DNA from 3 places in the Stutzerimonas sp. C6.4V genome. Region 2 is predicted to be linked to each of the others. Evidence: predicted binding sites of a transcription regulator. Region 2 holds the regulator's gene; each other region holds the start of a gene.
The links. Region 2 encodes sigma-54, which starts transcription at its own class of promoters, with help from an activator protein. Its sites were predicted from a motif close to ANTGGCATNNANNTTGCTNT; they were not measured.
Positions count from the first base shown of each region.

Region 1: a site for sigma-54 is predicted at 4,047-4,066, ahead of fliD (flagellar filament capping protein FliD). Genes of this name have one in related genera too.
Region 3: a site for sigma-54 is predicted at 2,845-2,864, ahead of AC4LFW_RS05575 (CmpA/NrtA family ABC transporter substrate-binding protein). Genes of this name have one in related genera too.

Region 1 is NZ_JBZUBM010000002.1:362,601-372,535, reverse strand. It holds gene AC4LFW_RS17595 (FliG C-terminal domain-containing protein) at 1-131, shown strand, start outside; gene fliH (flagellar assembly protein FliH) at 138-836, shown strand; gene fliI (flagellar protein export ATPase FliI) at 838-2,169, shown strand; gene AC4LFW_RS17580 (flagellar FliJ family protein) at 2,166-2,591, shown strand; gene flgM (flagellar biosynthesis anti-sigma factor FlgM) at 2,763-3,038, shown strand; gene flgN (flagellar export chaperone FlgN) at 3,035-3,475, shown strand; gene fliD (flagellar filament capping protein FliD) at 4,090-5,397, shown strand; gene fliS (flagellar export chaperone FliS) at 5,394-5,792, shown strand; gene AC4LFW_RS17555 (hypothetical protein) at 5,776-6,099, shown strand; gene AC4LFW_RS17550 (flagellar hook-length control protein FliK) at 6,096-7,283, shown strand; gene AC4LFW_RS17545 (flagellar basal body-associated FliL family protein) at 7,320-7,781, shown strand; gene AC4LFW_RS17540 (FliA/WhiG family RNA polymerase sigma factor) at 7,792-8,526, shown strand; gene motA (flagellar motor stator protein MotA) at 8,529-9,401, shown strand; gene AC4LFW_RS17530 (OmpA family protein) at 9,398-9,935, shown strand, end outside.
Region 2 is NZ_JBZUBM010000001.1:262,910-272,844, forward strand. It holds gene AC4LFW_RS01175 (carbon-nitrogen hydrolase family protein) at 1-374, shown strand, start outside; gene tldD (metalloprotease TldD) at 377-1,819, shown strand; gene yjgA (ribosome biogenesis factor YjgA) at 1,892-2,413, opposite strand; gene pmbA (metalloprotease PmbA) at 2,522-3,868, shown strand; gene AC4LFW_RS01195 (HPr family phosphocarrier protein) at 4,059-4,331, opposite strand; gene rapZ (RNase adapter RapZ) at 4,340-5,197, opposite strand; gene ptsN (PTS IIA-like nitrogen regulatory protein PtsN) at 5,330-5,794, opposite strand; gene hpf (ribosome hibernation promoting factor) at 5,801-6,109, opposite strand; gene AC4LFW_RS01215 (RNA polymerase factor sigma-54) at 6,170-7,678, opposite strand; gene lptB (LPS export ABC transporter ATP-binding protein) at 7,827-8,552, opposite strand; gene lptA (lipopolysaccharide transport periplasmic protein LptA) at 8,552-9,100, opposite strand; gene lptC (LPS export ABC transporter periplasmic protein LptC) at 9,087-9,659, opposite strand; partial or broken gene AC4LFW_RS01235 (KdsC family phosphatase) at 9,667-9,935, opposite strand, start outside.
Region 3 is NZ_JBZUBM010000001.1:1,153,104-1,163,038, reverse strand. It holds gene AC4LFW_RS05590 (BatD family protein) at 1-700, shown strand, start outside; gene AC4LFW_RS05585 (CmpA/NrtA family ABC transporter substrate-binding protein) at 849-2,069, shown strand; gene AC4LFW_RS05580 (ANTAR domain-containing response regulator) at 2,084-2,662, shown strand; gene AC4LFW_RS05575 (CmpA/NrtA family ABC transporter substrate-binding protein) at 3,129-4,502, shown strand; gene AC4LFW_RS05570 (ABC transporter permease) at 4,550-5,539, shown strand; gene AC4LFW_RS05565 (ABC transporter ATP-binding protein) at 5,550-6,344, shown strand; gene AC4LFW_RS05560 (thioesterase family protein) at 6,686-7,129, shown strand; gene AC4LFW_RS05555 (1-phosphofructokinase family hexose kinase) at 7,126-8,064, opposite strand; gene AC4LFW_RS05550 (nitrate/nitrite transporter) at 8,406-9,617, shown strand; gene AC4LFW_RS05545 (bifunctional protein-serine/threonine kinase/phosphatase) at 9,745-9,935, shown strand, end outside.

The DNA of each region.
Region 1 (9,935 bases), on a different contig from region 2:
ACCGTCGCCAGGGCCCAGTGCCCCTGTCGCGGGTGGAGCAGGTGCGCAAGGACATCATGGCCGTGGTCCGGGACATGTCCAACGAAGGCGACCTGCAGGTTCAGCTGTTCCGCGAACAGACGGTCGAGTAAACGCCGATGAGCATCAAGATCATCAAGGGTGAAGGCCGCTCCTGGCGCCCATTCCGCTTCCCGCCTCGCGTGCGTACCGCAGCTGAGCTGGCCGACAGCGTTGCCGGCGACCCGGCGGCGCTGCAGCGCGCCGTGGCCGATGGGTTTCAGGAAGGCATCGACAAAGGCTACGAGCAGGGACTGGAGCAGGGCCGTGAAGCCGGGCATCGCGAAGGTTTCGAGCGTGGCGTCGAGGATGGTAAAGCGATCGGGCGTGAAGAAGGTCGTGTCATGGGGCGCCGCGTATTCGACGAGGCGGCGCGGCCAATGGATGAGCTGGTCATGCGCTTCGAGCAATTCCGGCAGGAATTCGAACAGGCGCGTCGTGACCAGTTGCTGGAGCTGGTGCAGAAAGTCTCCAAGCAGGTGATCCGCTGCGAACTGACCCTCCATCCGACGCAGTTGTTGACCCTGGCCGAGGAAGCCCTGTCGGCCATGCCAGGTGATCAGGAAGACGTCCGTATCCTGCTCAACCCCGAGGAATGCACCCGGATCAAGGAGCTGGCACCCGAGCGTGCGGCGGCTTGGCGTCTGGTCCCGGATGAGAAGCTGGCGCTTGGAGAATGTCGCGTAGTCACGGCTCAGGCCGAAGCCGATATCGGCTGCCAGCAGCGTCTCGATTCATGCATGGACACGCTGGCCGAACACATCAAGGCGGAAGCCTGAAATGTCCCTGCGTGAGAGCTTCCGGCTCGACGAAGCGTTGCGCTCGCTGGATACGGTACAGCTGGCGAAGGTCAGCGGCCGGCTGGTGCGCGTCTCCGGCATGCTGCTGGAGAGCCTCGGCTGCCAGCGCATGACCGGTCAGCGCTGCTTCGTCGAACAGGGCGACGGCAGCATGCTCGAAGCGCAGGTGGTGGGCTTCAACCGCGATATCACCTACCTGATGCCGTTCAAGAAGCCGGTGGGGCTGACCTCCGGCTCGCGCGTGTTTCCCGCGCCGGACGACGCCAAGCTGCATATTGATGAGTCCTGGTTGGGGCGCGTGGTCAATGGTCTCGGCGAGCCGCTGGACGAAATGGGCAAGCTCAGCGGGCGCGATCCACTGCCCACCGAGCTGCCATCGGTCAATCCACTCAAGCGCAAGCCGGTCAGCGAACCGCTGGACGTCGGCGTGCGGGCCATCAATTCCATGCTCACGCTCGGCAAGGGCCAGCGCGTCGGCCTGTTCGCCGGTTCCGGTGTGGGCAAGAGCGTGCTGCTTGGGATGATTACCCGGCAGACCAAGGCCGATGTGGTGGTGGTCGGGCTGATTGGCGAGCGAGGGCGCGAAGTGCAGGAGTTTCTGCTGCACTCGCTGGGTGAAGAAGGGCTGAAGAAGGCCGTGGTGGTGGTGGCGCCGGCCAACGAGTCGCCGCTGATGCGCCTCAAGGCCACCGAGCTGTGCCACAGCATCGCCGCTTATTTCCGCGACCAGGGCAACGATGTGTTGTTGCTGGTCGATTCCTTGACCCGCTACGCCATGGCCCAGCGCGAGATCGCCCTGGCGCTCGGTGAACCGCCGGCGACCAAGGGCTATCCGCCGTCGGTATTCGGCATGCTGCCGGAGCTGGTGGAGAGCGCCGGCAATGGTGCCAACGATAAGGGCAGCCTCAGCGCGCTCTACACAGTGCTGGCCGAGGGCGACGACCAGCAGGACCCGATCGTCGATTGCGCGCGGGCGATTCTCGACGGGCACATCGTGCTGTCGCGGCGCCTGGCCGATGCCGGGCACTACCCGGCCATCGACGTCTGCGCTTCGGTCAGCCGCTGCATGAGCCAGGTCGGCCAGCCGCCGCATCTCGGCGCGGCGCGCCAGCTCAAGGAGTTCTACAGCACCTACGAGAAGATCAAGGAATTGATCCCGCTGGGCGGCTACAGCCCGGGCGCGGACCTGAAAACCGACCGCGCCGTGAAGCTGGCACCCACCATCGAGCGCTTCCTGCGCCAGGAAGTGGGCGAGGCCGCGGAGCTGGAAACTAGTCTCACCATCCTGCAGAGCATCATCAAACAACCATGAAGCAGCAGATCGAAACGCTCACGCGCCTGGCCAGCCTGCGTGGCAACCGGGTCAAGCAGATGCTCGGTCAGGTTCAGTACCAGCAGAACCTCTGCCAGCGCTATCGCAACAACATCACGGGCCTGAGCCGCCTGTGTGGTTTCTCCGTGCCGATGAATACACCGCTGCAGCGCGACAACCAGCAGCGCTACAAGGCCACGCTGTACAAGATGGTCGAGCTGCAGCGGCGTGAGCTGGTTGTCGCTGAACAGGCGCTGGTGCGTATCCAGCAGGAGCTGCTGCAGGCCATGCGCAGCGAGAAGGTGGTCGAGCATGTGATCGACGCCAAGATGCAGCAGTGGCAGCAGCTGTTGATGGCGCAGGAGCAGAAGATTCAGGACGGTCTGGCGGCGCAGACCTGGTGGCGCAATCAGATAGCCTAGGCTGCTTTGGCTCGGTAGTGCATCGTAGGAGCCAGCTTGCGAGCGATCATGGTGGCCCGGGCGCCGCACGGCGCTAACGGCGCCACTCGTCCGTCCGATTGCAAAAAAGATTTAAGTAAACCGCCCGAGCGGTCGCTTGTTAGGCAGTAACCACTGAGTTGGAACGAAATCATGGAAATCAGCCGGCAGTTCAAGCCCGCCATTGCAATGCCCTCCGAGACCGCCGCGGCGCGTCCGGCCAGCGCTCGTCCCACCGCCCAACCTGCCGCGCGCCCGGCCGCTAGCCTGCCGCTGGAGCAGATGCATGATGCCCTGCGCGCCATGCCCGAGGTCGATCTGGACCGCGTCGCGGCCATCAAGCAAGCCCTGCAGCGCGGCGAGATCTCCACTGACGTGGGTGAGCTGGCCAGCAGCATGCTCAGCTATCACCGCGGGAACGATGCGTGAGCCAGCGCGAAAAGCTGCTGGCCGTCGTCGATGACGACCTGCAGCAGGATTACGGTGACTACCTCGCCTTGCGCGAGCTGATGCAGGAGCTTTACGGTCGTCTGCTCGAACGCGATGTGCCGGAAATCGACCGCATCAACCTGCAGATTACCGTTCGTGTCGAAGCCATTGCCTCACGCGCCCAGCGCCGCAGCAAGGTGCTGGCGGCGTTCCGTCTGGAAACCTCGGGCGTGGGCATGCGCCGCCTGCTGTCCAGCTGCACGGGTGAGCGCGGTGAATCCCTTCAGCGACATTGGGAGCAGGTCGGAGATCTTGCTGTGCAGTGCCAGCAGTTCAACGAGCACAACGGCAAGCTGCTCGCCATGCACCACGACATCCTTCAGCAACTGCTCGCCGGTGGGCAGGACGCCCGGCTTTACTCGCCGCAGGCCTACTGAGGCGCAACGTGACATCTCAGCGCCTTCCCGTGAGCAGAGCACGTCGCGCTGGCCCCATAGCGGGATAAATCATGCAGCGTGTTTTAAAGCGAAACGTTGGATGGAAAAGCTAACCCGTCTTACGTCCAGTGGCGGTCGAGGTTTCCTCTAGTCCGCTGATCGCCATCAAGCTGGCTCCTACAGGAGCGCGCTATCGCGGCGGCGGCTGTCTGTCGTGACGCACCCAACCTGCACGTATCGCCTTTCGTAGGAGCCAGCTTGCTGGCTATCAAAGTCTGCGAGCGCCATCAGGTCAAAAGGCTCGCCTCGAGCCCAAGCCTTCCACAGCTCAATCCACTGCAGGGCGCTTTTGGGCGCGACCCACGATCGTCAAGCCGCTCGCTCTGATAAGGATTAATCCTTTTCGGTTGCCGCTTTCACTCCCTCGCCTTTCACGTCGCCTTTATAGACAGATGTTCCGCCACCGACCGAGGCGGAAACGGTACTTCCCCGTTTCCTCGTCTTGTCGCGTTGCGGAAGCCTTTTTTCTGCATGGCCGGCTCTGAAACGCCCGCAATACGGGTATTCGAGAACTGGCATCCAACTTGCTCTACCTGTTTCAAGAGGGGATGGTGATGGCTATAAATTCCGATTACGTACAGCAGATGTCGACGCAGTTGGCGACCTACGAGGTTCAGTCTTCGTTGGATCGGCTTAACCGCAACGAAGCCCGCTACAAGGCGCAGCGCGATGCGTTGAGCGCGTTGCGCACGTCGATGAGTACCTTCAAGTCGGCCATGACCAAGCTCAACAGCAGCACATCGAGCATGCTGACCAACAGCGCGACCTTCAGTCAGGAGGGTTACGCCACCGCTACCGTGGGCACCACCGCAAAAGCCGGCACCTATGACTTCTTCGTTGAGCGTCTGGCGAGCAAACAGCAGGTCGCTGTACAAGGCTTGGCGGATGGCAGTCTGAGCGGCACCCTGACGCTGAACGCCCAGGCCTTCGACCTGAGCAAGTACGCCACGCTGAGCGATGCCGCCACAGCGATCAACGATGCGGGTCTTGGCGTGCAAGCGACGCTGGTACGCAGCGACGGTGCGGTCAGCCTGGTGGTGACGAGCGAGCAATCCGGCGCGGCCAATGCCTTCAGTCTTTCCATGACGGGAAATGCCGCTGCGACCACGACTGAGCTATCCACCGCGCAGGACGCCTTGATTCGTCTGGGTGGTAGCTACGGCGCTGGCGGCATCGAGCTGACCAGCGCCAGCAACACGTTCACCGATGTCATCGATGGCGTCAGCCTGACCGTGAGCAAGACCCATACGGCGACTGACACACCCTTGACTGTCACGGTGGGTCAGGACAAGGCCGGGACCCAGGCCAAGGCGCAGACCTTCATCGATGCCTTCAATGCCCTGATGACCAGTTTCGATTCGCTGACCGCCAGCGGCAGCGACAGTGACAAGCGTGGCGCCCTGGCGGGCGACTCCAGCGTGCGCTCCATCGAGAGCCGCCTCAACAGCCTGCTGCGTTCCGACTTTGGTGGCAAAAGCCTGATCGAGTTCGGTATCAGTGCAGACCGTAACGGCAAGCTGACGATCGACGCCAAGCGCTTCGAAGCCGCTGTCGCCAACGATCCTGCGGGATTCGAGGAGCTGTTCACCGGTACGGACAAGCTGCTCGACAGCATGGACAAGACCGTCGCGAGCTACACCAGCAGCACCAACGGCCTGCTGAAAAACCGCATGGACACGCTGGACATGAGCCTGCGCCGCATCGACGAGCAGTTCGAGACGCTCCAGCAGCAGTACGACACCCATTACAGCCGCTACCTCCGGCAGTTCACCACCATGATGCAGACCATGCAGAGCATGGAGCAGACCAGCGGGATGTTCTCGATGCCAACCCCATCGCAAGCTAACGGATTGTTCTCATGAACAGCTATCACCCTAACGACAGCTATGACAGCTACCGCTCGGTAGACCTCGAAGCGCGTGCAGCGTCGGCTTCGCCATACGAACTGGTGCTGTTGCTGATGGACGGCCTGCTGGACGAGCTGGCCCGTGCCCGCGGCCACATCGAACACAAGCGTTACCAGCAGAAAGGCATATCGCTGGAAAAGTGCATGAACATCCTCAACGGCCTTAATGGTGCCCTCGATGAAGAGGGCGGTGGTGAGGTGGTTCAGGGGCTGGCGCGTCTCTACGAATACTGCATCTACCGGCTTTCGGACGTCAGCGTGTCGCTGTCGCTGGAAGGGCTGGACGAAGTGATCAACCTGCTCGGGATTCTCCGCGAGGGCTGGGAGGGCGTCAGTGCCGCCCGTAAGTGACAGCGAGCGCCTGATGGCGCTGCACGGCGAATTGCAGGCTGCGTTGCAGAGCGATGACTGGACCGCTGTCGCCACGGTTGACGCGGCGATCCGTCAGTGCCTCGAGACACTGGCCGGGCGGCTTGAACTGGACGAGCCGACGCAGGCCGCTAAGAACCGCCTCAAGCAGCTTCACGGGGAAGGGCTGCAAGCTTGCGCCGACGAGTGCGAACGCCTGCGCCTGCTGTTGTTGAACCACCTCGAGTACGCCGAAGGGCGTGCCGCCTACCAGCGCATTGACATGTTCCAAGCCGGAGACAGGGGATGATGATCCAGTCGATTTCAGCAACGCGTGCCGCTGCGGCAAGTGGGGAATCCGCGCTGCCGGTGGCCGCTCGTGCGAGCCAGGGTGGGCAGCCCACAGCCGGCCGGGCTATGGCAGGCGATGCCATGCGCGGCTTTGGTGAGCGCATGCTGCTGGCGTCGACCGCGGACAAGGATCTGCCTTCGGAACTTACCGACCCATCGCTGCAAGGTGCTCTGCCCGTGTTGGTTGTTGAGCCGGGCCAGCCGATCCCGGCTGGCGGTAATGACAGTCAGGGCAGCGAAACACCCCAGGAGTTGACGCCTGAACAATGGCTGCTGGGCATGCTGGATCAGCAACTTGCAGCGATCCAGGCGCGCGACGCTGCACAAGTGGGCAACGCGCCCGCCCCGGTGCCGCAGGCGTTGCCGGACTCCGTCACGTCCGCCGCCGATGATGTGTTGATCGTATTGCCGGGTCAGGCTCAGGTTACCCAGGCCGTGGTAGAGGCCGCTCCGGCCGATCCGCTGGTCACCTTGATGAGCACCAGGAGCCAGCGCGGCCCTGTTGAAGTCAGCCAACTGGTGGCGGCCATGTCCAAGCTCGCGGGAGATATGGGCACTGCTCAACCTGCTGGCGTCGCGGCCACGCCGCTGGACCCCATGCAAAACGCCGCGCTGGATTCGGTTCTGGACGCTGTTGAGTCACTTGAACCCGGCGAGCCGCTGAACATAGCGGCCGAGCGCGCGCAAGCCGCACCGCTGCAGTCGGCTGATCGCGCGCTGAAATTGCAGGCGCCAGAAGCCAAATGGGGCGAGCAGATGTTGCACGTCCTGCGCGAGAACGTGGATCTGCAAATCCAGCAAAAGATTCAGAGCGCCACCATCCGCCTCGACCCGCCGGAGCTGGGCAGCATGGAAATCCTGCTCAGCCACGAGTCGGGACGGCTCAATGTGCATCTGTCTGCCGCGAACACCGATGTGGCGCGCCTGCTGCAGCAGACCAGCGACCGTCTGCGCCAGGAACTGGTGGGCCAGCACTTCGTCCAGGTCAACGTGCAGGTCGGCGCCGACGGCGGCGGTCAGCAGGGCCAGCCGCGTCAACGGCCTGTGCTTGCAGGGGAAGAGGCACCTCTGGCGGCCCGGCCGCAGGAGCAGGAACAGCAACGTGAAAGCGGCCGCGCCCGGGACGTCCTGGTAACGGTTTGACCCGTTTCAATTCAATCAGTCATTTGTGAGTGAGTTATGTCAACGTCCCGTATTGTCCTGCTGATGCTGTTGCTCAACGTCCTGACGGTTGCCGGTGGCGTTGGCGCCAGTTACTGGCTGCTCAAGCCCGGCCTGGAAGGCGCCAACTCGGAAGAAGTGGCAGAGGCCGAACCGGTCGAGCCATCGGAATACGTGTTCTTCCCGGTGCAGAAAGTCATCGTCAGCGTGCGCGGCGACGGCCAAGAGCACTACTTCGTGCTCGATCTGGCGCTGCAGGCGGACGCATCGGACGAGCCGCCGAAATTCGAGCAGGCCGAACCCATCGTGCGTAATTCGGTGGTGGGCTACCTGTCGTCCCTCCCGTTCGATGAATTGCGTGGGCTGAAGATCGGTGAGTTGCAGGAGCGTCTGGAAACGGCCCTGTTCGCCGATTTTGCCGCCAAGAATGCAGCAGTGCCCTTCAAGCACGTGCTGGTCAACAAGCTGATCGTGCAGTAAAGGCCGCGCCATGAGTGCCACTTGCCCCATCGTCTACTACGGCGCCACGCCGGCCGGCCCCTCGGTGTTCGCACCGGCGGTCGAACAGCGCTGGCTGATGCAGTACCTGCCGCTGGTCAAGCGCATCGTCCGGCAGCTGTCCCTGCAGGCCAACCAGGTGCTCGACCGTGAGGACATGGAACAGATCGGCATGATGGGGCTGCTTGAAGGCTTGCGTCGTTACGGCGAGCCGGACGAAGGCTTCGGTAAGTTTGCGTCCCTGCGTATTCGCGGCGCGATTCTCGATGAGCTCCGTCGTCAGGACTGGCGCCCTCGCCAGGTCCGGCAGCAGGCACACAAGGTGCGGGATGCGATTCGCGACCTGTCACGTCAGCTGGGCCATGAACCCAGCGATGAGGAAATCAAGGCCCACACCGGCCTCGATGAAAAGGAATACCAGGCATTTCTCTGTGCTGATTCATCAGAGGCCATCGAAAGCCTTGATGAGCTGTTGCAGAGCGGTCACGAATATTTTCCGGATACCACCGAGTTGTTCGAGGAACGTCTGATCAAGGAGCGAGTGCTGGCCCAGGCCCTGGCACGGCTGGATGAGCGTGAGCGGCTGGTACTGACGCTGTACTACCAGCACGAACTGAGCCTGAAGGAAATTGCCCTGGTGCTGGAAGTCAGCGATGCCCGGGTCTGTCAGCTGAGCAAACAGGCGATCGGCAAGGCCTGTCGCTTTTTAACCGAGAGAAGTCAGTAGTCATGCAGAAAGTATTAGGCGCCTTCATCATTATCGGCTGCGTCCTTGGCGGCTACGCCATGGCGCATGGCGACATGCGCATGCTCTGGCAGCCGGCCGAGGTGGTCATCATCCTCGGTGCCGCGCTTGGCAGTCTGGTCGTGGGCAATCCCAAGGAAGTGCTTATCGAGATGCTGCATCAGATCAAGGACGTTTTTGCCTACAAGCGCCGCGGTGAAGAATTTCAGCGACAATTGCTGATGCTGCTCTATGAACTGCTGGAAATGGTCGACGTAGGCGGTCTCAAGGTGCTCGATTCGCACATCGAGGAGCCGGAGCAGAGCGATCTATTCGTTCGCTACCCGCTGATCCTTCAGGAAAAGAACCTGATGGCCTTTATTGCTGACAACTTCCGTCTGATGGCGATGGGCAAGATCACCGCGCACGAGCTGGAAGGCTTCCTCGAGCAGGAGCTCGAAGCCATGGAGCACGCGCTGCTGCAGCCGGCGCGTTCCCTGCACAAAATCGGTGAAGCCATGCCCGGCTTCGGCATTCTTGCGGCGATCATGGGCATCATCATCACAATGGGCAGCATCGGTGGCAGCGTCGCAGAAATCGGTGCACACGTGGCCGCAGCGCTGGTGGGAACCTTCCTCGGCATCTTCTTCTGTTACTGCCTGATGGACCCGCTCTCCAATGCCATGAGCCAGCGGATCAAGACCGAGCTCTCCGCGCTCGAATGCGTTCGTACTACCCTTGTCGCTCACGTGGCCGGCAAGCCCACATTGCTGGCGGTCGACGCTGGCCGCAAGCTGATTGAGCAGGATGTGAAGCCTGCTTTCCGCCAGCTGGAAAAATGGGTGACCCAGTATGAGGAAGAAAGGGACGCCGCATGAGGAGCCGGGACAAGAACAAAGGCGGCGGCGACCACGAGATCATCATCAAGCGTCGTGGCAAAAAGGGTCACGGCGACGAGCATGGTGGTGCCTGGAAGGTGGCCTTTGCCGACTTCACCCTGGCGATGATGGCGCTGTTCATGGTGCTGTGGATCATCCAGCCGCAGATGAATCAGACCAACCCGTCCTTTGGCGAGATGGAAAGCAACCCGCTGGTCGACGGTGGTGCCGGTATCTTCGACGGCACCAGCACCTCGCCGCTGGAACTCGACGGGGTGCCGGTGCGGCCCCCGCGGGCCGATGAAGCCGACCATAAGGATGTGAAAAGCGATCGGGATGGCAGCCGTAGCTATGGCTCGACCGAAGAGCTGAAAAAACTTGCCGAGCTGATGCGTGAGGTCGCCAGCGAAGTCGATGCCCTGGCTAACCTGGAGGTCGACGTGGTCCCGCAGGGGCTGCGCATCCTCATCAAGGACGACCAGCAGCGCTTCATGTTCCAACGCGGTAGTGCGACGCTCAATCCGCATTTCCAGA
Region 2 (9,935 bases):
ATGACCTGCGTTTCGCCGAACTATATACGGCGCTGCGCCTGGCCGGCGCTGAGCTGATCAGCGTGCCTTCGGCTTTCACCGCGACCACCGGCCGCGCGCACTGGGAGATGCTGATCCGCGCGCGAGCCATCGAGACACAATGCTATATGCTGGCCGCAGCACAGGGTGGAGAACACCCCGGCGGACGTCTGACACACGGGCATTCGTCTATCGTTGATTTCTGGGGGCGCGTGTTGGCCGAGCAGGCAAGCGGCGCGGCGGCACTGGCAACCGTCCGAGACACAGCCGAACAGGCTGCGGTGCGTCATCGGATGCCATTGCTCAGCCATCGTCGTTTCACCGCGCCCCGTCTTGCATCAGGCACATTGGAGTAGATATGAGTGAACTGTTGTTACCTGTCACCGAGCGCCTGCTGACACCGGGCGGGCTGGGGATCGATGATCTGCCGGGGTTGCTTGGCGAGCTGGCAGTTCCCGGTGTGGACGCAGCGGACCTGTATTTCCAGGATCAGGTCACCGAGTCATGGGTTCTCGAAGACGGCATCGTCAAGGAAGGCGGCTTCCACCTGGAGCAGGGCGTGGGCGTGCGGGCCCTGTCTGGCGAGAAGACCGGCTTTGCCTATAGCAATGCCATCACGGTCGATGCGTTGCGCCAGGCCGCCGAGGCCGCTCGATCCATCGCCCGTAGCGGTGAGCAGGGGCAGGTCAAGGTGCTATCGCGGGCTACCTTCGCGCCGCTGTACCGTCAGGACAATCCGCTGGATGGACTCGGTCGGGCGGAAAAGGTCGAGCTGCTCAAGCGGATCGATGTCGCTACCCGCGCGCTTGATCCGCGAATCAAGCAGGTCACCGTGAGCCTGGCGGGGGTCTGGGAGCACATCCTGGTGGCCGCGCTGGATGGCGGTATGGCGGCGGACATCCGTCCGCTGGTGCGCTTCAACGTCAGCGTCATCGTCGAGCAGAATGGCCGACGCGAGCGTGGCGGGCACGGCGGTGGCGGGCGGACCGGGTACGACTACTTCCTTCAGGAAGACCGGGCGATGGGCTATGCCCGCGAGGCCCTGCGGCAGGCACTGGTGAACCTCGAGGCGGTGGCTGCGCCGGCAGGCACCTTGCCGGTTGTCCTTGGGCCGGGCTGGTCCGGCGTGCTGCTGCATGAGGCCGTCGGTCACGGGTTGGAAGGCGACTTCAATCGCAAGGGCAGCTCGGCCTACAGTGGCCGCATCGGCCAGCAGGTGGCTTCCAGCCTTTGCACCATTGTCGACGATGGCACGCTGGCCGACCGTCGCGGTTCGCTCAGCGTGGACGACGAAGGCACGCCGACCCAGTGCACCACCCTGATCGAGAACGGCATTCTCAAGGGCTACATCCAGGACAAGCTCAATGCGCGGCTGATGGGTGTCGCACCAACCGGGAACGGTCGGCGCGAATCCTATGCGCATCTGCCGATGCCGCGTATGACCAACACCTACATGCTGGCTGGGGAGAGCGATCCCGAGGAGATCATCCGCTCGGTCAAGAAGGGCATCTATTGCGCCAGTCTCGGCGGAGGGCAGGTGGATATCACCAGCGGCAAGTTCGTGTTCTCCACCAGCGAGGCCTATCTGATCGAGGACGGCAGGATCACAACGCCGGTAAAGGGCGCCACGCTCATCGGCAATGGCCCTGAGGTCATGAACAAGGTGTCCATGGTCGGGACGGATCTGTCACTCGACAGCGGCGTCGGCACCTGCGGCAAGGACGGCCAGTCCGTACCTGTCGGTGTTGGCCAGCCGACGCTGAAGATTGATGGCATAACGGTGGGGGGGACTGGAGCTTGAAGCTGGAAGCCAGAAGCTGGAAGCAATGCAGGCCACTTTGGACTTCGAGCTTCAAGCTTCAAGCCAAGGCTTTTATCTCAAGCCACGTTGGGATTCGTCCAGGCCGCGGATGTATTTGAATATCTTGCGGCTGGCCGCTGGCGGCTTGTCCCGTGCAGCTTCGTGCTGGGCATGGCGGATCAGGCTACGCAGGTGCTGGCGGTCGGTTTCAGGGAACTCGCTGACGAAGGCTTCTAGGGTTTCATCGTTGCCGGCAATCAGGCGGTCACGCCAGCGCTCCAATGCATGAAAGCGCTCGTTGTACTGGCGAGTCGAGGCGTCGAGTTGATCGACCAGCGCCAGGATGGCGTCGATGTCCTGGTCGCGCATGAGCTTGCCGATGTATTGCAGGTGGCGCTTGCGGGCGATGTTTGCGGTGTGCTTCGGGGCATCGGCCAGGGCTTTGCGTAGCGCGTCGGTCAAGGGCAGACGATCAAGTACGTCAGGCTTGAGTGTCGCCAGGCGTTGCCCCAGATCCTGCAGTGCATGCAGTTCGCGCTTGACCTGGGTTTTACTTTTTTCCTCGAAACTGTCGAGGTCGGAAATATCAGACATGAGGCGGGTCCAGTAGAAATTGCCGCCATGATAACAGCAGCCATGCCAGGGGACTTAATGCAAGCGTCCCTGGCTGACATGATCGAATGACAAGGTCTGGAGTGTTTTATGAGTGAAGTTGAAGGGATCGGCCCGCAGGCATTGCCGGGGTTGCGTGAAAAGGTAGCGCGCATACTCGAGGAAGCCAGCCGGCAAGGCGCCAGCGCCTGCGAAGTATCCGTTTCGATGGAGCAGGGACTTTCCACGACGATCCGGCAGCGCGAAGTCGAGACCGTTGAATTCAATCGCGACCAGGGCTTCGGCATCACCCTGTACGTGGGCCAGCGAAAGGGTTCGGCGAGCACCACCGGCAGCGGCGAAGAGTCGATTCGCGAAACCGTAGCGGCTGCCCTGGCAATTGCCAAACACGCCTCCGAAGACGAGTTTGCCGGTCTCGCGGCGCCCGAATTGATGGCCAGGGACGTACCGGACCTCGATCTCTACCACCCCTGGGCCATCTCGCCCGACGAGGCAGTGGAATTGGCGCTCAGCTGCGAGGCGGCGGCATTCGACACCGATCCCCGTATCCGCAACGCCGACGGCACCAGTCTGAGTACGCATCAGGGCTGCCGTGCCTACGGTAACAGCAACGGTTTCATCGGAGCCTATAGCAGTACCCGGCACAGCCTCAGTTGCGTGATGATTGCCGAGGCCGAGGGCCAGATGCAGCGCGACTATCATTACGACGTGAGCCGCCTTGCCAGCGAACTCGCCGCCCCGCAAGCGATCGGTCGCCGCGCGGCAGAGCGGGCCGTTCGCCGCCTCGGCGCACGACCGGTGCCAACCTGCGATGTGCCGGTGCTGTTCTCATCCGAGTTGGCGACGGGTTTGTTCGGACATTTCCTCGCGGCCATTTCCGGCGGCAACCTCTACCGCAAGTCCTCCTATCTGGAAGATGCCCTGGGGCAGGTCCTGTTTCCCGAGTGGCTGAATCTTGATGAGCGGCCATTGTTGCCGCGTGGGCTGGCGAGTTCTGCCTATGACGGCGATGGTCTGGCCACGTACGCCAAGCCATTCGTTGACAACGGCAAGTTGGTTTCCTATGTGCTCGGTACCTATTCTGGCCGCAAGCTGGGCATGCCCAGCACCGCCAATGCGGGTGGCGTTCACAATCTGTTCGTGACCCATGGGGACGAGGATCAGGCGGCGCTGATCAAGCGCATGGGGCGTGGGCTGCTGGTGACGGAGCTGATGGGCCAGGGTCTGAACCTGGTCACGGGTGACTATTCACGCGGGGCAGGCGGCTTCTGGGTGGAAAACGGCGAAATCCAGTTTCCGGTGCAGGAAGTGACGATAGCCGGCAATTTGCGCGACATGTTTCGTCAGATCGTTGCGGTTGGCAATGACATCGAGAAGCGCAGCAGCATTCATACCGGTTCGGTGCTGATCGAGCGGATGAAGGTGGCGGGGCAGTAATAGGGCAGCTGGAGGTCTGGAACGGGAAGCCTGAGGCTAGGCAAAAAGCTTGACGGGATTCAGCGCCTAGCCACACTGACTCCAGCCTCCAGCCTCCAGCCTCCAGCCTCCAGCCTCCAGCCTCCAGCCTCCAGCCTCCAGCCTCCAGCCTCCAGCCTCCAGCCTCCAGCTTCCAGCTTCCAGCTTCCAGCTACTCACCCTCTTCAAAGTAATCTTCGATCAAGGCGACCAGTGCGTCGAGCGCCTCCTGCTCCTGTTCGCCCTCGGCGTGCAGATGCAGCGTGGTGCCCTTGCTTGCGGCGAGCATCATCACCGCCATGATGCTCTTGCCATCGACCAGCGTGGCCGGGCAACGTCCGACGCGCACCTGACAGGGGAAACGGTTGGCAACACCGACGAACTTGGCCGCAGCACGGGCATGCAGCCCAAGCTTGTTGATGATGATGATTTCGCAGGACGGCATTTTTTTTCCTAGGCCAGGTCGCGATGGCGAACCTGAACGTTCTTCAATGGCTCGCGCAGGGCCCGGCCAATGCGCTCTGCCAGATAAACCGAACGATGGTGGCCGCCAGTGCAGCCGATGGCAACCGTGACATAGGCGCGATTGCTGGCGGCGAATCGCGGCAGCCATTTGCTCAGGTAGCCCAGGATGTCCTGATACATCTCCTCGACATCGGCCTGCATGGCGAGATAGTCGATGACAGGCTGATCCAGTCCGGAAAATTCGCGCAACTCGGCTTTCCAGTAGGGATTGGGCAGGCAGCGCACATCGAATACCAGATCGGCGTCGACCGGCATGCCTCGCTTGAAGCCGAACGACTCGAAGAGAAAGGCGGTGCCGGGTTCGGGCTTGTTCAGCAGGCGCAGCTTGAGCGTGTCGCGCAGTTGATAGAGGTTCAGATGTGTCGTGTCGATCTTCAGGTCGGCGTGATCGATGATCGGCGCCAGCAGCAATTCCTCGTCATGGATCGCCTCGGCCAGCGAGCGATGCTCGGTGGTCAGCGGATGGCGCCGACGGGTTTCGGAAAAGCGCTTCAGTAGGGTTTCATCTGCGGCGTCGAGGTACAGCACATCGCAGTGGATGTGCCGCGCGCGTACTTCGTCGAGCAGCTCGGGAAAGCGCTTGAGCTGGCTTGGCAGGTTGCGCGCATCAATGGAGACCGCGACCTGTGGTTGCAGGAGTTCGGTGTGCAGTAGCGCTCGTTCGGCAAGCTCTGGCAGTAACCCGGCTGGCAGATTGTCGATGCAATAGAAACCGTTGTCTTCGAGTACCGCCAGTGCGGTGCTTTTCCCCGAGCCCGAGCGCCCGCTGACGATGATCAGGCGCATGGCGTTACCGCGGCAGGTGGCTTGGCATACGCGTCGATGCGCCGGTTCAGGCTGATATATCGACCACAGGATTCGCAGGTTGGGTACACGTCTCTTCCCTCACTTCATGCGGAGGCGTGACATGCCGCCTCGCTAGCGGCCGCTTTGTATATCAACAATCGCCTGGTAAAGATCCTGGCTGGTAGGCGCCTTGCGCAGCTGATCGCGCACCTCCTCGCGATCCAGCATGCTGGCGATCTGGCGAAGCAGTTCGAGGTGCTCATCGGTTGCGGCTTGCGGGACCAGAAGCACGAACAAGAGGTCAACCGGTGCGCCGTCGATGGCATCGAAGTCCACTGGCCCGTCGAGTCGCAACACCGCGCTAAGCGGCGATGCACAGCCGGCCATGCGGCAGTGAGGAATGGCGATACCGTTGCCAAACCCGGTGGAGCCTAGTTTTTCGCGGGCAACGAAACTCTCGAAGACAGTTTGTGGGTCCAGGTCTGGCAAATCCTGGGCGATCACCTTGGCGATCTGCTCCAGGACGCGTTTCTTACTACCTCCCGGTACGTTCACGAGGGAACGTCCGGGGGTCAGGATGTTTTCGATTCGGATCATGATGGGTTAGCGAGCAAGGGCACCCTGGCTATGGTCGAGCTGTTTTTCTTTATGCTTGATGAGCTGGCGATCCAGCTTGTCGGCAAGCAGGTCGATGGCTGCATACATGTCTTCATGTTCGGCGTTGGCAACGACTTCGCGCCCGGCTACGTGCAGCGTGGCTTCGGCCTTTTGTCTGAGTTTCTCGACCTGCAGCACTACCTGGACGGCAATGATGCGATCGAAATGTCGTTCCAGTCGCTCGAATTTCTCCTCGACGTAGTCACGCAGGGCTTCGGTGATTTCCAGGTGAAGGCCAGTGATGTTGACTTGCATACTGCATCTCCTTATTGCCACGTGCGAAGGGCTGGCGATGAGCCGCTCAGGTCGCCTGCGTCACAGCAGCCGCTTGCGTTCGCTAGACGGCGCGATCCCGAGAGATTCGCGATATTTGGCGACTGTTCGGCGTGCGACCTGGATACCCTGTGCCTCCAGTAAACCAGCGATCTTGCTGTCGCTCAATGGCTTTTTCTGGTTTTCCGCAGCCACCAGCTTCTTGATGATCGCGCGGATCGCAGTAGAGGAGCATTCGCCGCCTTCGGCGGTGCTCACATGGCTGGAAAAGAAGTATTTCAGCTCATAGATGCCGCGAGGTGTGTGCATGTATTTCTGAGTGGTGACGCGGGAAATCGTCGACTCGTGCATACCGACCGCTTCGGCGATGTCATGCAGCACCAGGGGCTTCATGGCTTCATCGCCGTGGTCGAGAAAGCCGCGCTGATGCTCGACGATCTGCGTGGCGACTTTCATCAGGGTTTCATTGCGGCTGAGCAGGCTCTTGATAAACCAGCGCGCCTCCTGCAACTGGTTGCGCATGAAGGTGTTGTCAGCGCTCGAATCGGCACGCTTTACGAAGCCTGCATACTGGGCATTGACCCGCAATCGCGGCATGGCATCCTGGTTCAGTTCCACCAGCCAGCGGTCGTTGTGCTTGCGCACGATGACATCGGGCACCACGTACTCCGGCTCGCTCGTTTCGATTTGCGAGCCCGGGCGCGGATTGAGGGTCTGGATCAGGTCCACAACCTGGCGCAGTTCATCTTCCTTGAGCTTCATGCGGCGCATCAGGGCGCTGTAGTCCCGGCTGCCGAGGATGTCCAGATGGTCGCCAACCAGGCGCATCGCCTCCGCCAGCCACGGGGTGCGCTCGGGCAACTGGCGCAGCTGCAGAAGCAGGCACTCACGCAGGTCACGTGCGCCAATGCCGGCCGGTTCGAACTGCTGGATACGGCGCAGCACCACTTCGATCTCGTCCAGCTCGATTTCGAGCTCCGGATCGAAGGATTCAAGTACCTCTTCCAGGGTCTCGTCGAGGTAGCCCTGCGGGTTGATGCAGTCGATCAGCGTGGCCGCGATGAGCCGATCGGTGTCGCTCATCGGCGCGAGATTCAACTGCCAGAGCAGATGGCTCTGCAAGCTTTCACCGGCGGAGGTGCGGGTGGTGAAGTCCCATTCGTCATCATCGCTGCTGGGCAGGCTGCTGGCGCTGGTCTGATAGATGTCCTCCCAGGCAGTATCGACTGGCAGCTCGCTGGGGATGCGATCTCCCCAATCACCGTCCTCGAAGTTTTCTACCGTATTGATCGGCTCTTCATGGTGGGTGTCGGTATTGTTCTGCTCGCTTGCCGTGGTCTCGGGCTTCCTTTCGACCGACTCGGCCATAGGGTCCGAGTTGTCGAAGTCGTCCCCATCTTCCTCGCGTTCGAGCATGGGGTTGGAATCCAGCGCTTCCTGGATCTCCTGCTGGAGATCCAGCGTGGACAGCTGGAGCAGTCGTATGGCCTGTTGCAGCTGCGGTGTCATCGTCAGCTGCTGGCCCATCTTCAGGACTAGCGATGGTTTCATGGCAGAGGACTTCGAACCTTGTTTGCCGGCGCAACCGCGCCTGTTCCATTTCGTTGACGCCCGCCGGCGTCCCTGTAAGCAAATTATATGCCTGCCAACGAAGCCTTTGCCTAGCCCCCGGTGCCTGTCTCGAAGCGAAATCCCGCAATCAGAGGCGGAATTCGTGTCCGAGATACACTTCCTTCACGAGCTGGTTGGCCAGGATGGTCTCGGCGTTGCCTTCGGCGATCAGTTGGCCATCGTTGACGATGTAGGCTGTTTCACAGATATCCAGCGTTTCGCGGACATTGTGATCGGTGATCAGTACGCCGATGCCCTTGGCCTTGAGGTGATGGATGATCTGCTTGATATCGCCGACCGAAATCGGGTCCACGCCGGCGAAAGGCTCGTCGAGCAGGATGAACTTGGGTGCCGTGGCCAGCGCACGTGCGATCTCGACGCGACGGCGTTCGCCACCCGACAGGCTCATGCCGAGGCTGTCGCGGATGTGGCTGATATGAAACTCCTGAAGCAAGCCTTCAAGTGCCTGCTGGCGCCCGTTGCGGTCCAGGTCCTTGCGCGTCTCAAGGATCGCCATGATGTTGTCGGCCACCGATAGCTTGCGGAAGATCGAGGCCTCCTGTGGCAGGTAGCCGATGCCTGCCCGTGCTCGACCATGCATGGACTGGTGGGTTACGTCCTGGTCATCGATCAGCACGCGGCCCTGGTCGGCCCTGACCAGTCCCACGATCATGTAGAAGCAGGTGGTCTTTCCGGCACCGTTGGGCCCGAGAAGGCCGACGATTTGACCGCTGTCGATCGAAAGACTCACGTCGCGCACGACCTGACGGCTCTTGTAGCTTTTGGCCAGGTGCTGGGCTTTCAGCGTTGCCATTACTCGCTCTGCTCCGCTGTCGACTCGTCTTTCTTGCGGGGCTGGATGACCATGTCGACGCGCGGCTGTGGCGTGGTCACATCGGTATTGGTTGCGCGGCCTGCGTTGACGATCTGGCGCTGGGTGTCATAAACGATCTTTTCGCCTTCGAAAGTATTGCCCTCCTGGACGACCTTTGCCTGGTCGATCAGCACGATACGCTCGTTTGCCGCGAAGTACTGGATCGTCAGCCCATAGGCCTTGACGATCTCCTTGTCGACCGCCGGCTTCTGCTCGTAATAGGCGGGCTTGCCGATCGAGGTGAATACTTCGACGTCACCGTTCTTGTTCTGGGTGATGGTCACGGTGTCGCCGGTGATCTTCATCGTGCCCTGGGTGATGACCACATCACCGCGATAGACCGCGACGCCCTGGCGATCGTCCAGCTCGGCCGTGTCGGCCTGCACGCGGATCGGCTGGTTGCGGTCTTCGGGCAGTGCATGGGCATTGGCGCCGAGCAGGAAGATGCTCATTCCGAGCAGGAAAGGAAGGGTCTTAACGCAGCTCATGCTGGCCTCTTACATTGGATAGCAGGAGCATCCTGCCTTCGTTCAGGTACGCTTTCATACCCGTAGCGTTCGTAACGCCGTTCGCGGCGACGATTCTAACGGGTTGCCCGGTCTCGGCATATTCCTCATCCGGCAGCACGGTCATCCGGCTGCTGGTGATGATTGTCGGGCGGCCCTTGGCATCGGTGCGCTCGACGCGGACGTTGTCGATAAGCTCCACCTCCTTGCCCTGCGGGCCAACTTCGCCGCGCTCGCTGGTAACGTGCCAGGGCAGGGCGGAGCCGCGGTAGGAGCGAAGGTCGGGGCGGGTCAGCAGGCTGACGTCGCTTGCCTTGATATGTTCGACCTTGTCTGCTGTCAGCTCGTAGTTGCGCTTGCCGTCCGGCTGATACTGCACGGTGCGGGTGTTGGTGGCATAGAAGTCGATCGGTGATTGCTCTGCAGCGGTGGCCGGGGCGTCCTGCATGAAGCTTTCGGGACGAATGTTCCAATAGCCTACCGCGACCAGCAGCAGCGCAATCATCAGAAGGAGGCCGGGAAGGCGGATTCGGCTCAGCATCGGGACCTCATAGATAGGCGGATTGCGCGGCGTCCAGGGTACCCTGCGCGCGCATGATCAACTCGCAGAAACTCGCGTGCAGCGCCTTCGCCGCCGCGTGCGGTCGTGACGCCGTGGGCATGCTGACGGACGAAGCTGTCGGCGCTGGCGACAGCCATGCCCAGGCCAACCCGGCGAATGACCGGCAGGTCGGGCAGGTCGTCGCCGAGGTAGGCCACCTGAGCATAATCGAGTTCAAGTTCGCCCAGCAGTTCATCGAGCACCACCAGCTTGTCT
Region 3 (9,935 bases), 890 kb from region 2:
AACCCGAATTCCCGGGTTGCGCAGCTACCCTGACCAGCCGAGCCTGCACAACGAAATTACCGCTGATGGCATCAGCGGTAGCATTGAGCAGCGCGAAGCCCTGGTGGCGACGCGCGCTGGCGACTTCCAGCTCCAAGCTATCGAACTGGTCTGGTGGAACACCCTGGAAGATCGTCTGGAACGCACCGTATTGCCCGCGCGCAGCCTCCAGATAGCTGACAACCCCGAACTGCAACAGCCTGTGATCGAGCCGGCCGACGTGTCCGAACAGCGGGATGTGGCAAGGCTCTGGCCCTGGCAGCTGAGCAGCGCATTGCTGGCGCTGACAACCCTGATCGGGTTCGGCCTGTGGCTGCACGCACGCAGCCAACCCGCGGTAGTCCGTGCGGCTCAGTCCGGGCCGACTCCACGCAGCCTGCTCGACGATCTCAAACGCGCCTGTATGGCCAACGACACCCAGGCCACCCGCCAGGCCCTCGACGCCTGGGCCCGCCAGCAACCCGAAACCCTCGCCGACATGGCTGCGCGCTTCCAACCGCTGTCCGAGGCGCTGGATGGACTCAACGGCGCGCTCTACAGCGAGACCGGCCAACGCTGGCAAGGCGACGCCCTGTGGCAAGCCATCCAGAGCCTGCCGGCAAGCCAGGCTACTGAAGACGGTCAGGAAACCGGTACTCTCCCGCCCTTGTATCCCCGCTGATCGGCCAACCCCGGCGGAATGGGCGTTGCGGCCAGAGCGGCTTGCGCCTGCATGGCATGTGGCTTGCTAATCCATTGACAGGTTTCAGCTCTCCTCAGCCCCCATAAACCAGCGGGCGGGCTTCGCACGGCAACGGGTACTTCTCAGCATGACCGATTTTTCCCCCTCGCCCCGCCCTGATGCCCAGGCCTGGGTAGCCGGCAGCGACGCGCCGGAAAAGCACGTAGTAAACCTGGGGTTCATGGCGCTGACCGATGCGGCATCCCTGATCGTCGCAGCGACGCAGGGCTTTGCGCAGCCCTATGGGCTGACGCTCAATCTTCGCCGACAGAGTTCCTGGTCCAGCGTGAGAGACAAGCTGGTCGAAGGCGAACTCGATGCCGCGCACGGGCTGTACGGGCTGGTTTACGCCGTGCACCTCGGCATAGGTGGCGGTGCCCCCAAGGACATGGCGGTGCTTATGGGGCTGGCGCAGAACGGGCAGAGCATCAGCTTGTCCCGTGAACTGAAAGCCGCTGGCGTGATCGATCCTGATGCGCTTGGCCAATGCGTGCGCCAGAGTGGTGCAAAACTCACGCTCGCCCAGACATTTCCCACGGGCACCCATGCGCTCTGGCTCTACTACTGGCTGGCCGCTCACGGCATTCACCCGCTAGCCGATGTCCGCACGCTGGTGGTGCCACCCTCGCAGATGGTGGCCCATTTACGGGCGCGTCGCATCGATGGCTTCTGTGCCGGCGAGCCCTGGGGTGCGCAGGCTATTGCAGAGGACATGGGTTTCACCATCGCAACCAGCCAGTCGATCTGGGCCGACCATCCGGAGAAGGTACTCGGCTGTACCCAGGAATTCGTCGACCACTATCCCAACACCGCCCGCGCGTTGGTCATGGCCATTCTCGAGGCCAGCCGCTTCATCGATAAGAGCAGGGAGAACCGCCGCAGCACGGCGCAGCTGATAGCCGGCCGCGACTATGTCGATGCGCCCGTCGCAGCCATCGAACCACGTTTCCTTGGCCAGTATGAAGACGGCCTCGGTCATGCCTGGCAGGACAAACACCCACTGCGCTTCTTCGGTGACGGTGAGGTAAACATGCCGTACCACTCCGACGGCCTCTGGTTCATGACACAACTACGTCGCTGGGGCCTGCTTCGTGAAGATCCGGATTACCTCGCCGTAGCTCAGAGCGTGCAGCAGACAAGCCTGTACCGCGATGCAGCGACCGCTCTGGGCATTCCCGTCCCCGCGTCCCCCATGCGCAGCGCCAGGCTCATGGACGGCAGCTACTGGGATGGCAGCGATCCTGCCGGCTACGCGCGCAGTTTTGCCCTGCATGCCCTGACGGGCACTCCATCGCTGTGCAAGCCTTGAAAAGGGAGACAGCCATGCTTCGTGTTCTCCTGATCGATGACACCCCACGCAAGGTTGGCCGCTTGCGCGATGCGCTGATCGAGGCCGGTTTCGAAGTCATCGAAGAGTCCGGCCTGACCATTGACCTGCCCGAACGGGTCGAAGCCGTCCGCCCGGATGTCGTGCTGATCGATACGGATTCACCGGGCCGGGATGTCATGGAGCAGGTCGTCATGGTCACCCGTGACCAGCCCCGCCCCATCGTCATGTTCACCGACGACAAAAACCCCGACGCCATGCGCCAGGCGATCCGTGCCGGCGTCAGCGCCTACATCGTCGAAGGCATCCAGGCCCAGCGCCTCAAGCCGATCCTCGACGTGGCCATGGCGCGCTTCGAAAGTGACCAGGCCATCCGTGCGCAACTGCACGCTCGCGACCAGCAACTGCTCGAACGCAAGCGCGTAGAACTGGCCAAGGGCATGCTTATGAAGATGCGCAACTGCAATGAGGAAGAGGCCTACACCCTCATGCGCCGCCAGGCCATGAGCCGCCAGCAGAAGCTGATCCAGGTCGCCGAGCAGATCATTGCGATGAATGATCTGCTGGGACAGTGAGTGCCACGGACAAATCATTCGTCCCTACATCCACATGGCGCTTTCTGTAGGGACGAACTTGTTCGCCCGCCCCACCCATGGCACAACATCCCACCACCCTCACCTGCGCAGTGCTGATAAGCAGTTCCTAACAACGTCTCATGTCGCTTCGCCGTGAACCAAAAAGGCGCCAGGTTTCTGCGCTTTGCACGAGTTTCGCTCTTCTCATCGCTCGACCAACTGGCCACCAGCACCCAGCCATCCGCCATGCACAATCGCTAACCACCTGTATTTTAATGCGTTTCAGAACTGATCTACGCCGAGAATGAATCTGGCAAGCCCCTTGCAATCACCTTGGCACCACGTCTTCGGGTCGCCAACGGCGGTGATCGGGACGAATTGACAAAGGCGTCAACGGTGCTCGCTCTGCGCTTGCAGAGGGTGTGTCCGTGACGCCTTTTTTCGTTTCGCGATTGAGGGATGAATCATGCGCAAGACCCGCCGTACGCTACTGAAAGCGCTGGTTGCCAGCGTTGGCTGCTCAGCCCTGCTGCAATTGATACCTATGGCCGCCTGGGCTGCCGAACCTGAAAAAGAAGAACTCAAGCTTGGCTTCATCAAGCTTACCGACATGGCGCCATTGGCGATTGCCTACGAGAAGGGCTTCTTCGAGGACGAAGGCCTGTACGTCACGCTCGAAGCCCAGGCCAACTGGAAGGTTCTGCTGGACCGTGTCATCGACGGCGAACTGGACGGGGCGCACATGCTCTCCGGCCAGCCGATCGGTGCCACCATCGGCTTCGGCACCAAGGCCGAGATCATCACCGCCTTCACCATGGATCTCAATGGCAACGCCATCACCCTGTCCAACGCCGTCTGGGAGCAGATGAAGCCCCAGGTGCCGATGGCCGATGGCAAGCCCGTGCACCCGATCAAGGCCGACGCGCTCAAGCCGGTCATCGAACAGTTCCAGGCCAGCGGCAAGCCGTTCAATCTGGGCATGGTGTTCCCCGTCTCGACTCACAACTACGAGCTGCGCTACTGGCTCGCAGCCGGTGGCATCCATCCGGGCTATTACGCGCCTGCCAAGGGCGACATCAGCGGCCAGATCGATGCCCAGGCATTGCTCTCGGTCACCCCGCCGCCGCAGATGCCTTCGACCATGGAAGCCGGCACCATCCATGGCTACAGCGTCGGCGAGCCCTGGAACCAGCAGGCCGTGTTCAAGGGAATCGGCGTGCCGGTGGTGGCGGACTATGCGATCCGCAAGAACATGTCGGAAAAGGTCTTCGGCGTTTCCAAGGCCTGGGCCGAAGCGAACCCGGAAACCCACAAGCGGCTGGTCAAGGCGCTGATCCGCGCTGGCAAGTGGCTCGATGAAGATAACAACGCCAACCGCCAGGAAGCCGTGGAAATCCTCTCGCGGCCGGAATACGTCGGCGCCGATGCCAAGGTCATCGCGAACTCGATGACCGGCACCTTCGAGTTCGAAAAGGGCGACAAGCGCGAAGTACCGGATTTCAACGTCTTCTTCCGCTACCACGCCACCTACCCCTACTACTCCGATGCCATCTGGTACCTGACACAGATGCGCCGCTGGGGGCAGATCGCCGAAGCCAAGCCGGACAGCTGGTACCTGGAAACCGCCAAGCGCGTCTACCGCCCGGAAATCTACCGCCAGGCCGCCGAAGAGCTGATCGCCGACGGCCTGCTCAGTGCCGAAGACGTGCCGCCCGCCGACGAAGACGGCATCCGCGAACCGCTGGCCGACACCATCGACGGCATCACCTACGACGGCCACGCGCCCAACGCTTACCTCGAACAGTTCGCGATCGGCCTGAAAGGCGATACCACGCTCTGATCCCGCGCATGGGAGGCGCAGGCCTCCCAACCCAGGAGGACATGTCGATGAGCAACCCAGCCGTCGTGCAAAACATCAAACAAACCCTCGAGGTGGCCCGTCAGGTCCGCCTCAAGCGCTGGCTCGCCCGGGTCATCATGCCGGTCGTCGGCGTGCTCGCCTTCCTGCTGTTCTGGCAGCTGGTGGCGAGCAACATCCAGACCAGCCTCGGCCAGTTCCCCGGTCCGACCCAGGTGGCCAAGCAATTCAACGGGCTGGTCGATGCGCACATCCAGTCGCGGGAAAAGGCCACCGCCTTCTACCAGCGCCAGGAAGAACGCAACGCCGCGACGCTGGCGAAGAACCCCGATGCCACCGTCAAGATTCGCCCTTACACCGGCAAGCCGACCTTCTTCGAGCAGATCTTCACCAGCCTGTACACGGTGATGGCCGGCTTCGCCCTCGCCTCGCTGATCGCCGTGCCGCTGGGCATCGTCTGCGGCCTGAGCAAGCCGGTGTACAACGCCATCAACCCCTTGATCCAGGTGTTCAAGCCGGTCTCACCACTCGCCTGGCTGCCGCTGGTCACCATGGTAGTCAGCGCCGTCTATGTCAGCGAGGACCCGCTGTTCGCCAAGTCCTTCGTCACCTCAGCGTTGACCGTCGCGCTGTGCTGCCTCTGGCCCACGGTCATCAACACCACCGTTGGCGTGGCCAATCTGGACAAGGACCTGACCAACGTCAGCCGCGTGCTGCGCCTGTCGCCGCTCAGCCATGTGCGCCGCATCGTCCTGCCGGCTGCCATTCCGATGATCTTCACCGGCCTGCGACTGTCGCTGGCGACCGGCTGGATGGTGCTGATCGCCGCCGAGATGCTGGCGCAGAACCCGGGCCTCGGTAAGTTCATCTGGGACGAGTTCCAGAACGGCAGCTCCAACTCGCTCGGCCGGATCATGGTCGCGGTGATCGTCATCGGCCTGATCGGCTTCGCCCTGGATCGCATCATGCTGATGCTCCAGCGCCGCGTGAGCTGGGACAAGAACGCAGACCTGCGCTGAGGAAATAACGATGAACCCTACCCATCTCGAACTCACCGGCGTCGGCATCAGCTTTCCCACGGACAAGGGACTCTACTGCGCGCTGCAGAACGTCAACCTGCGCATCGCCAAGGGCGAGTTCGTCTCGCTGATCGGCCATTCCGGGTGCGGCAAGTCCACGGTACTGAACATTGTCGCCGGGCTTTACCAGGCCACCACCGGCGGCGTCATCCTCGACGGTCGCGAAGTCAACGAACCGGGCCCGGAGCGCGCGGTGGTGTTCCAGAACCACAGCCTGCTGCCGTGGCTCAGCTGTTACGAGAACGTCGAGCTGGCGGTGCGGGAAGTTTTCAAGGACCAGAAGAGCAAACGGGAAATGCGCGACTGGATCGAACACAACCTCGACCTGGTGCACATGACCCACGCCCGCCACAAGCGCCCCAGCGAAATCTCCGGTGGCATGAAGCAGCGCATCGGCATTGCCCGGGCGCTGGCGATGCAGCCCAAGGTGCTGCTGATGGACGAGCCCTTCGGCGCCCTCGATGCGCTCACCCGCGCGCACCTGCAGGACTCGCTGATGCAGATCCACGCCGACCTCGGCAACACGGTGATCATGATCACCCACGATGTCGACGAAGCCGTGCTGCTCTCGGACCGCATCGTGATGATGACCAACGGGCCGTCCGCGACCATCGGCGACATTCTGCGCGTCGACCTGCCACGCCCGCGGGATCGCATGATGCTGGCCCATGACGCCGGCTATCACGCCTGCCGCGCGCAGGTGCTGGAATTTCTCTACCAGCGCCAGCAGCGGCCTGCTGCCTGAATTCCGAACAGAGGAAGATGCCCATGGAAATATCGATAGCCCTGTCCCTGGCCGCCTGCCTGGTGTTGCTCGGCAACCATCTCAGTCGAGTCGCAGCCGAGCGGCACCGCAAACGTATCAGCGCACCTGGCACCAGCCGAATGCCATGCGCGGATGATCAATCATCGATGAGCGCCTGCAGGGCATCCGCCAGCGCATTACCTGACGCACCCGTGCAATCGACGCAAGGCGGGTCATCCGCAGGCTGAATCCTGTTTGGGCCTGGTGCGCGGACACGTAGAATCCGCGCCCATGTCGCGCCGTTACCCAGCGCCCGGAACAAGCCCAAGCAAGAGAGCACCATGGCCCGCCTGACCCTCCAGTTTCCCGAAGACCAGTTCTGCTTCAGCACCCAGCTCACCGTACGCATCACCGACATCAATGCTGGCAACCATTTGGCGAACGATTCGATGATCTCGATGATTTCCGAGGCCCGTGCGCGCTTCCTGTTTGCCTATGGCATCGCCGAGACCAGCAAGGACGGGGGTGGCATCATCGTCACCGACCTGGCCACCACCTACAGAGCCGAAGCCCATGCACGGGATGCCTTGTTGTTCGAGGTGGGCGTCATGGATTTCAACAAGTACGGCGGCGATATCACCTTTCGCATCACCCGCCCGGCCGATGGGGCCCTGATTGCCATGGCCAAATCCGGCTTCGTCTTCTACGACTATGCGCAAAGTCGTGTCGTCGCCATGCCTGAGGCGTTTGCCGCTAAATTCCCGCGCGTGAATTGGATCGACTAGCCTTGGCCATCCCCGAGCTGCAGCAATCGGAGCACATCCTCGCGGTAGCAAAGCTCGGTACCGGGACGCATGACGGTTGCGCTGCCCGCGGCGATACCGAACTGCACGGCCTCTTCGATACTGCGTCCTTCCGCCAGCGCCAGCACGATGGCACCGAGCATGCTGTCGCCCGCACCCACCGCGCTGACCACAGGGACCCGGGGCGAACGCAGCCGCTGCAGCTGCTCGCCCCAGGCAACCAATGCTCCATCTGCGCCGAGGGACAGCACTATGACCTGCGCACTGCCCTGTGCCAGCAGCAGGCGCAGGGCGTTTTCCTGCTCGGCCTCGCTTGTGATCGAGTAGCCCATGATCGCCGCGAGCTCACTGAGACTTGGCTTCATCAGGTATGCACCACCCTGGCGAGCAGCGTAGGCCAGGGGTTCGCCGGACAGGTCCACGACCAGCCTTGCACCGATGCGTTGCGCGAGCAGGAGCAGATCATCGAAGAAACTGACGGGGACGCCTGGCGGAAAGCTCCCGCTCAGCACCAGATACCTAGGCGATGGCTCAAGCGAGGCCAGCGCGTCGAGACAGCGCGTCAGCTCCTCAGCCGATAGTAATGGGCCAGGCAGTACGAAGCGGTATTGCAGCCCCGTCTCGGACTCGTCCACGGTGAAGCTTTCACGCGTGTCACCCGCGATCGGGACCGGTCGATGCACCATGTCCAGCTCATCCAGCGCGCGCTTGAGCAGATCGCCGAAGGGACCGCCCGCGGGATAGACCGCAATTGCATCGCCACCCAGGGTCTTGACCACCCGAGCGACGTTGATGCCACCACCGCCGGGGTCATGGCGCGGCAACGAACAGCGCAGCTTCTCCGTGCTCGTTACGCGGGCGGTGCTGACGGACAGATCCATCGCCGGGTTGAGGGTAAGCGTGGAAATGACAGGCATTGATCACTCCTTGAGTTGTTCTGCCCAAGACTACATCAGCCAAAACGGCTGCATCGTTTAAAGCCAGCATCGCCCCGAGATGGACCGGAGCTGCGCGATCGTTGTGCACGTACAGTCCTTTCAAGCTCCTGTTGTAACTCTGATCCGCACAGAACGCCGTGTTGAACAGACTGGCACGCTAGATGCTTCCACGTTGGGTACGGTAGGCCAACGGCGGTCTCCACGTTAGACAAAGGCGTCGCAACATTCCTGCTCCGGTAGGTGTGTCGCGGCGCCTTTTGTTTTCGCCTCGAAGCTGGGGCGGCCCCCTTCGCCCACGATGAACGCCTGGAGCCTCTCCAATGAGTACCAGTTTCTGGAAAGCCGGCCACACGCCGACACTGTTCTCCGCCTTTCTCTATTTCGACCTGAGCTTCATGGTCTGGTATGTGCTTGGCCCCATGGGCGTGCAAATCGCCGCCGACCTGGGCCTGACCACGCAACAGCGCGCTTTCATGGTCGCCACACCGATTCTCTCCGGCGCCATACTTCGCCTCGTTCTGGGTATGCTCGCGGACCGAACCTCGCCGAAAACCGCGGGCCTGTTCGGGCAGATCGTGGTGATCGCGGCGCTCTTCATCGCCTGGCTGAACGGCATCCACAGCTACGAGCAAGCGCTGCTGCTGGGCCTGTTCCTCGGCATGGCGGGCGCGTCCTTTGCCGTCGCGCTGCCGCTCGCCTCGCAGTGGTATCCGCCACAGCATCAGGGCAAGGCCATGGGTATCGCCGGTGCGGGCAACTCCGGGACGGTCTTCGCGGCCCTTTTCGCGCCCGTTCTGGCAACGATGTTCGGCTGGACCAACGTCTTCGGCCTGGCGCTGATCCCGCTGGTGCTCACGCTGATCATCTTCGCGACGTTTGCCAGAAATGCTCCTAATCGCCCTGCCCCGAAATCCTTTGCCGACTACATGAAGGCCTTGGGCGATCGCGACAGCTGGTGGTTCATGTTCTTCTACAGCGTGACCTTCGGTGGCTTCCTCGGCCTGGCCAGCACCCTGCCCGGCTACTTTCATGACCAGTACGCCTTCGATCCGGTCAAAGCTGGCTACTACACCGCCGCCTGCGTATTTGCCGGCAGCCTGCTGCGCCCGCTCGGGGGCGCGCTTGCGGATCGCATCGGCGGTATTCGTTCGTTGCTGGTGATGTACACCGTCGCAGCGATCTGTCTGTTCGTGGTCGGCTTCAACCTGCCGAGCTCGACCGCCGCTCTGGCGCTATTCGTGGTGGCGATGCTCAGCCTTGGCGCTGGCAACGGTGCGGTGTTCCAGCTGGTGCCACAGCGCTTCAACAAGGAAATCGGCGTGATGACCGGACTGGTCGGCATGGCCGGTGGCATCGGCGGCTTTCTGCTGACCGCAGGCTTGGGGGCCGTCAAGCAGGCCACGGGCGATTACCAGCTGGGCCTGTGGCTGTTCGCCAGCCTGGGTGCGCTCGCATGGTTCGGGCTCTACGGCGTCAAGCGCCGCTGGAGGACCACCTGGGGTTCCGCAGCGATGACGGCGGCAAGGGTTTAAGAGCACAGCCAGAAGCTGGGAGCTGGGAGCCAGGGCTCCTGGCTTGGGCTTGGGCTTGGGCTTGGGCTTCAAGCTTCAAGCTTCAAGCTTCAAAGCTACCGACATCCAACTCACCAAGGATCCTTCCATGCCCCTGACCCTTTCCTTCGGCGAAGCCAGCGCAACCGGCCCCCGTGAGGAGAATCAGGACGCGCTGCGGATCGTCACGCCAACGCCCGGGCTTGCCGCGAGCAAGGGCGCGCTGTTTGCGATTGCCGACGGCGTTAGCCAGTGCGCCGATGGCGGCCTGGCGGCACGCGCAACCATGCAGGCACTGGC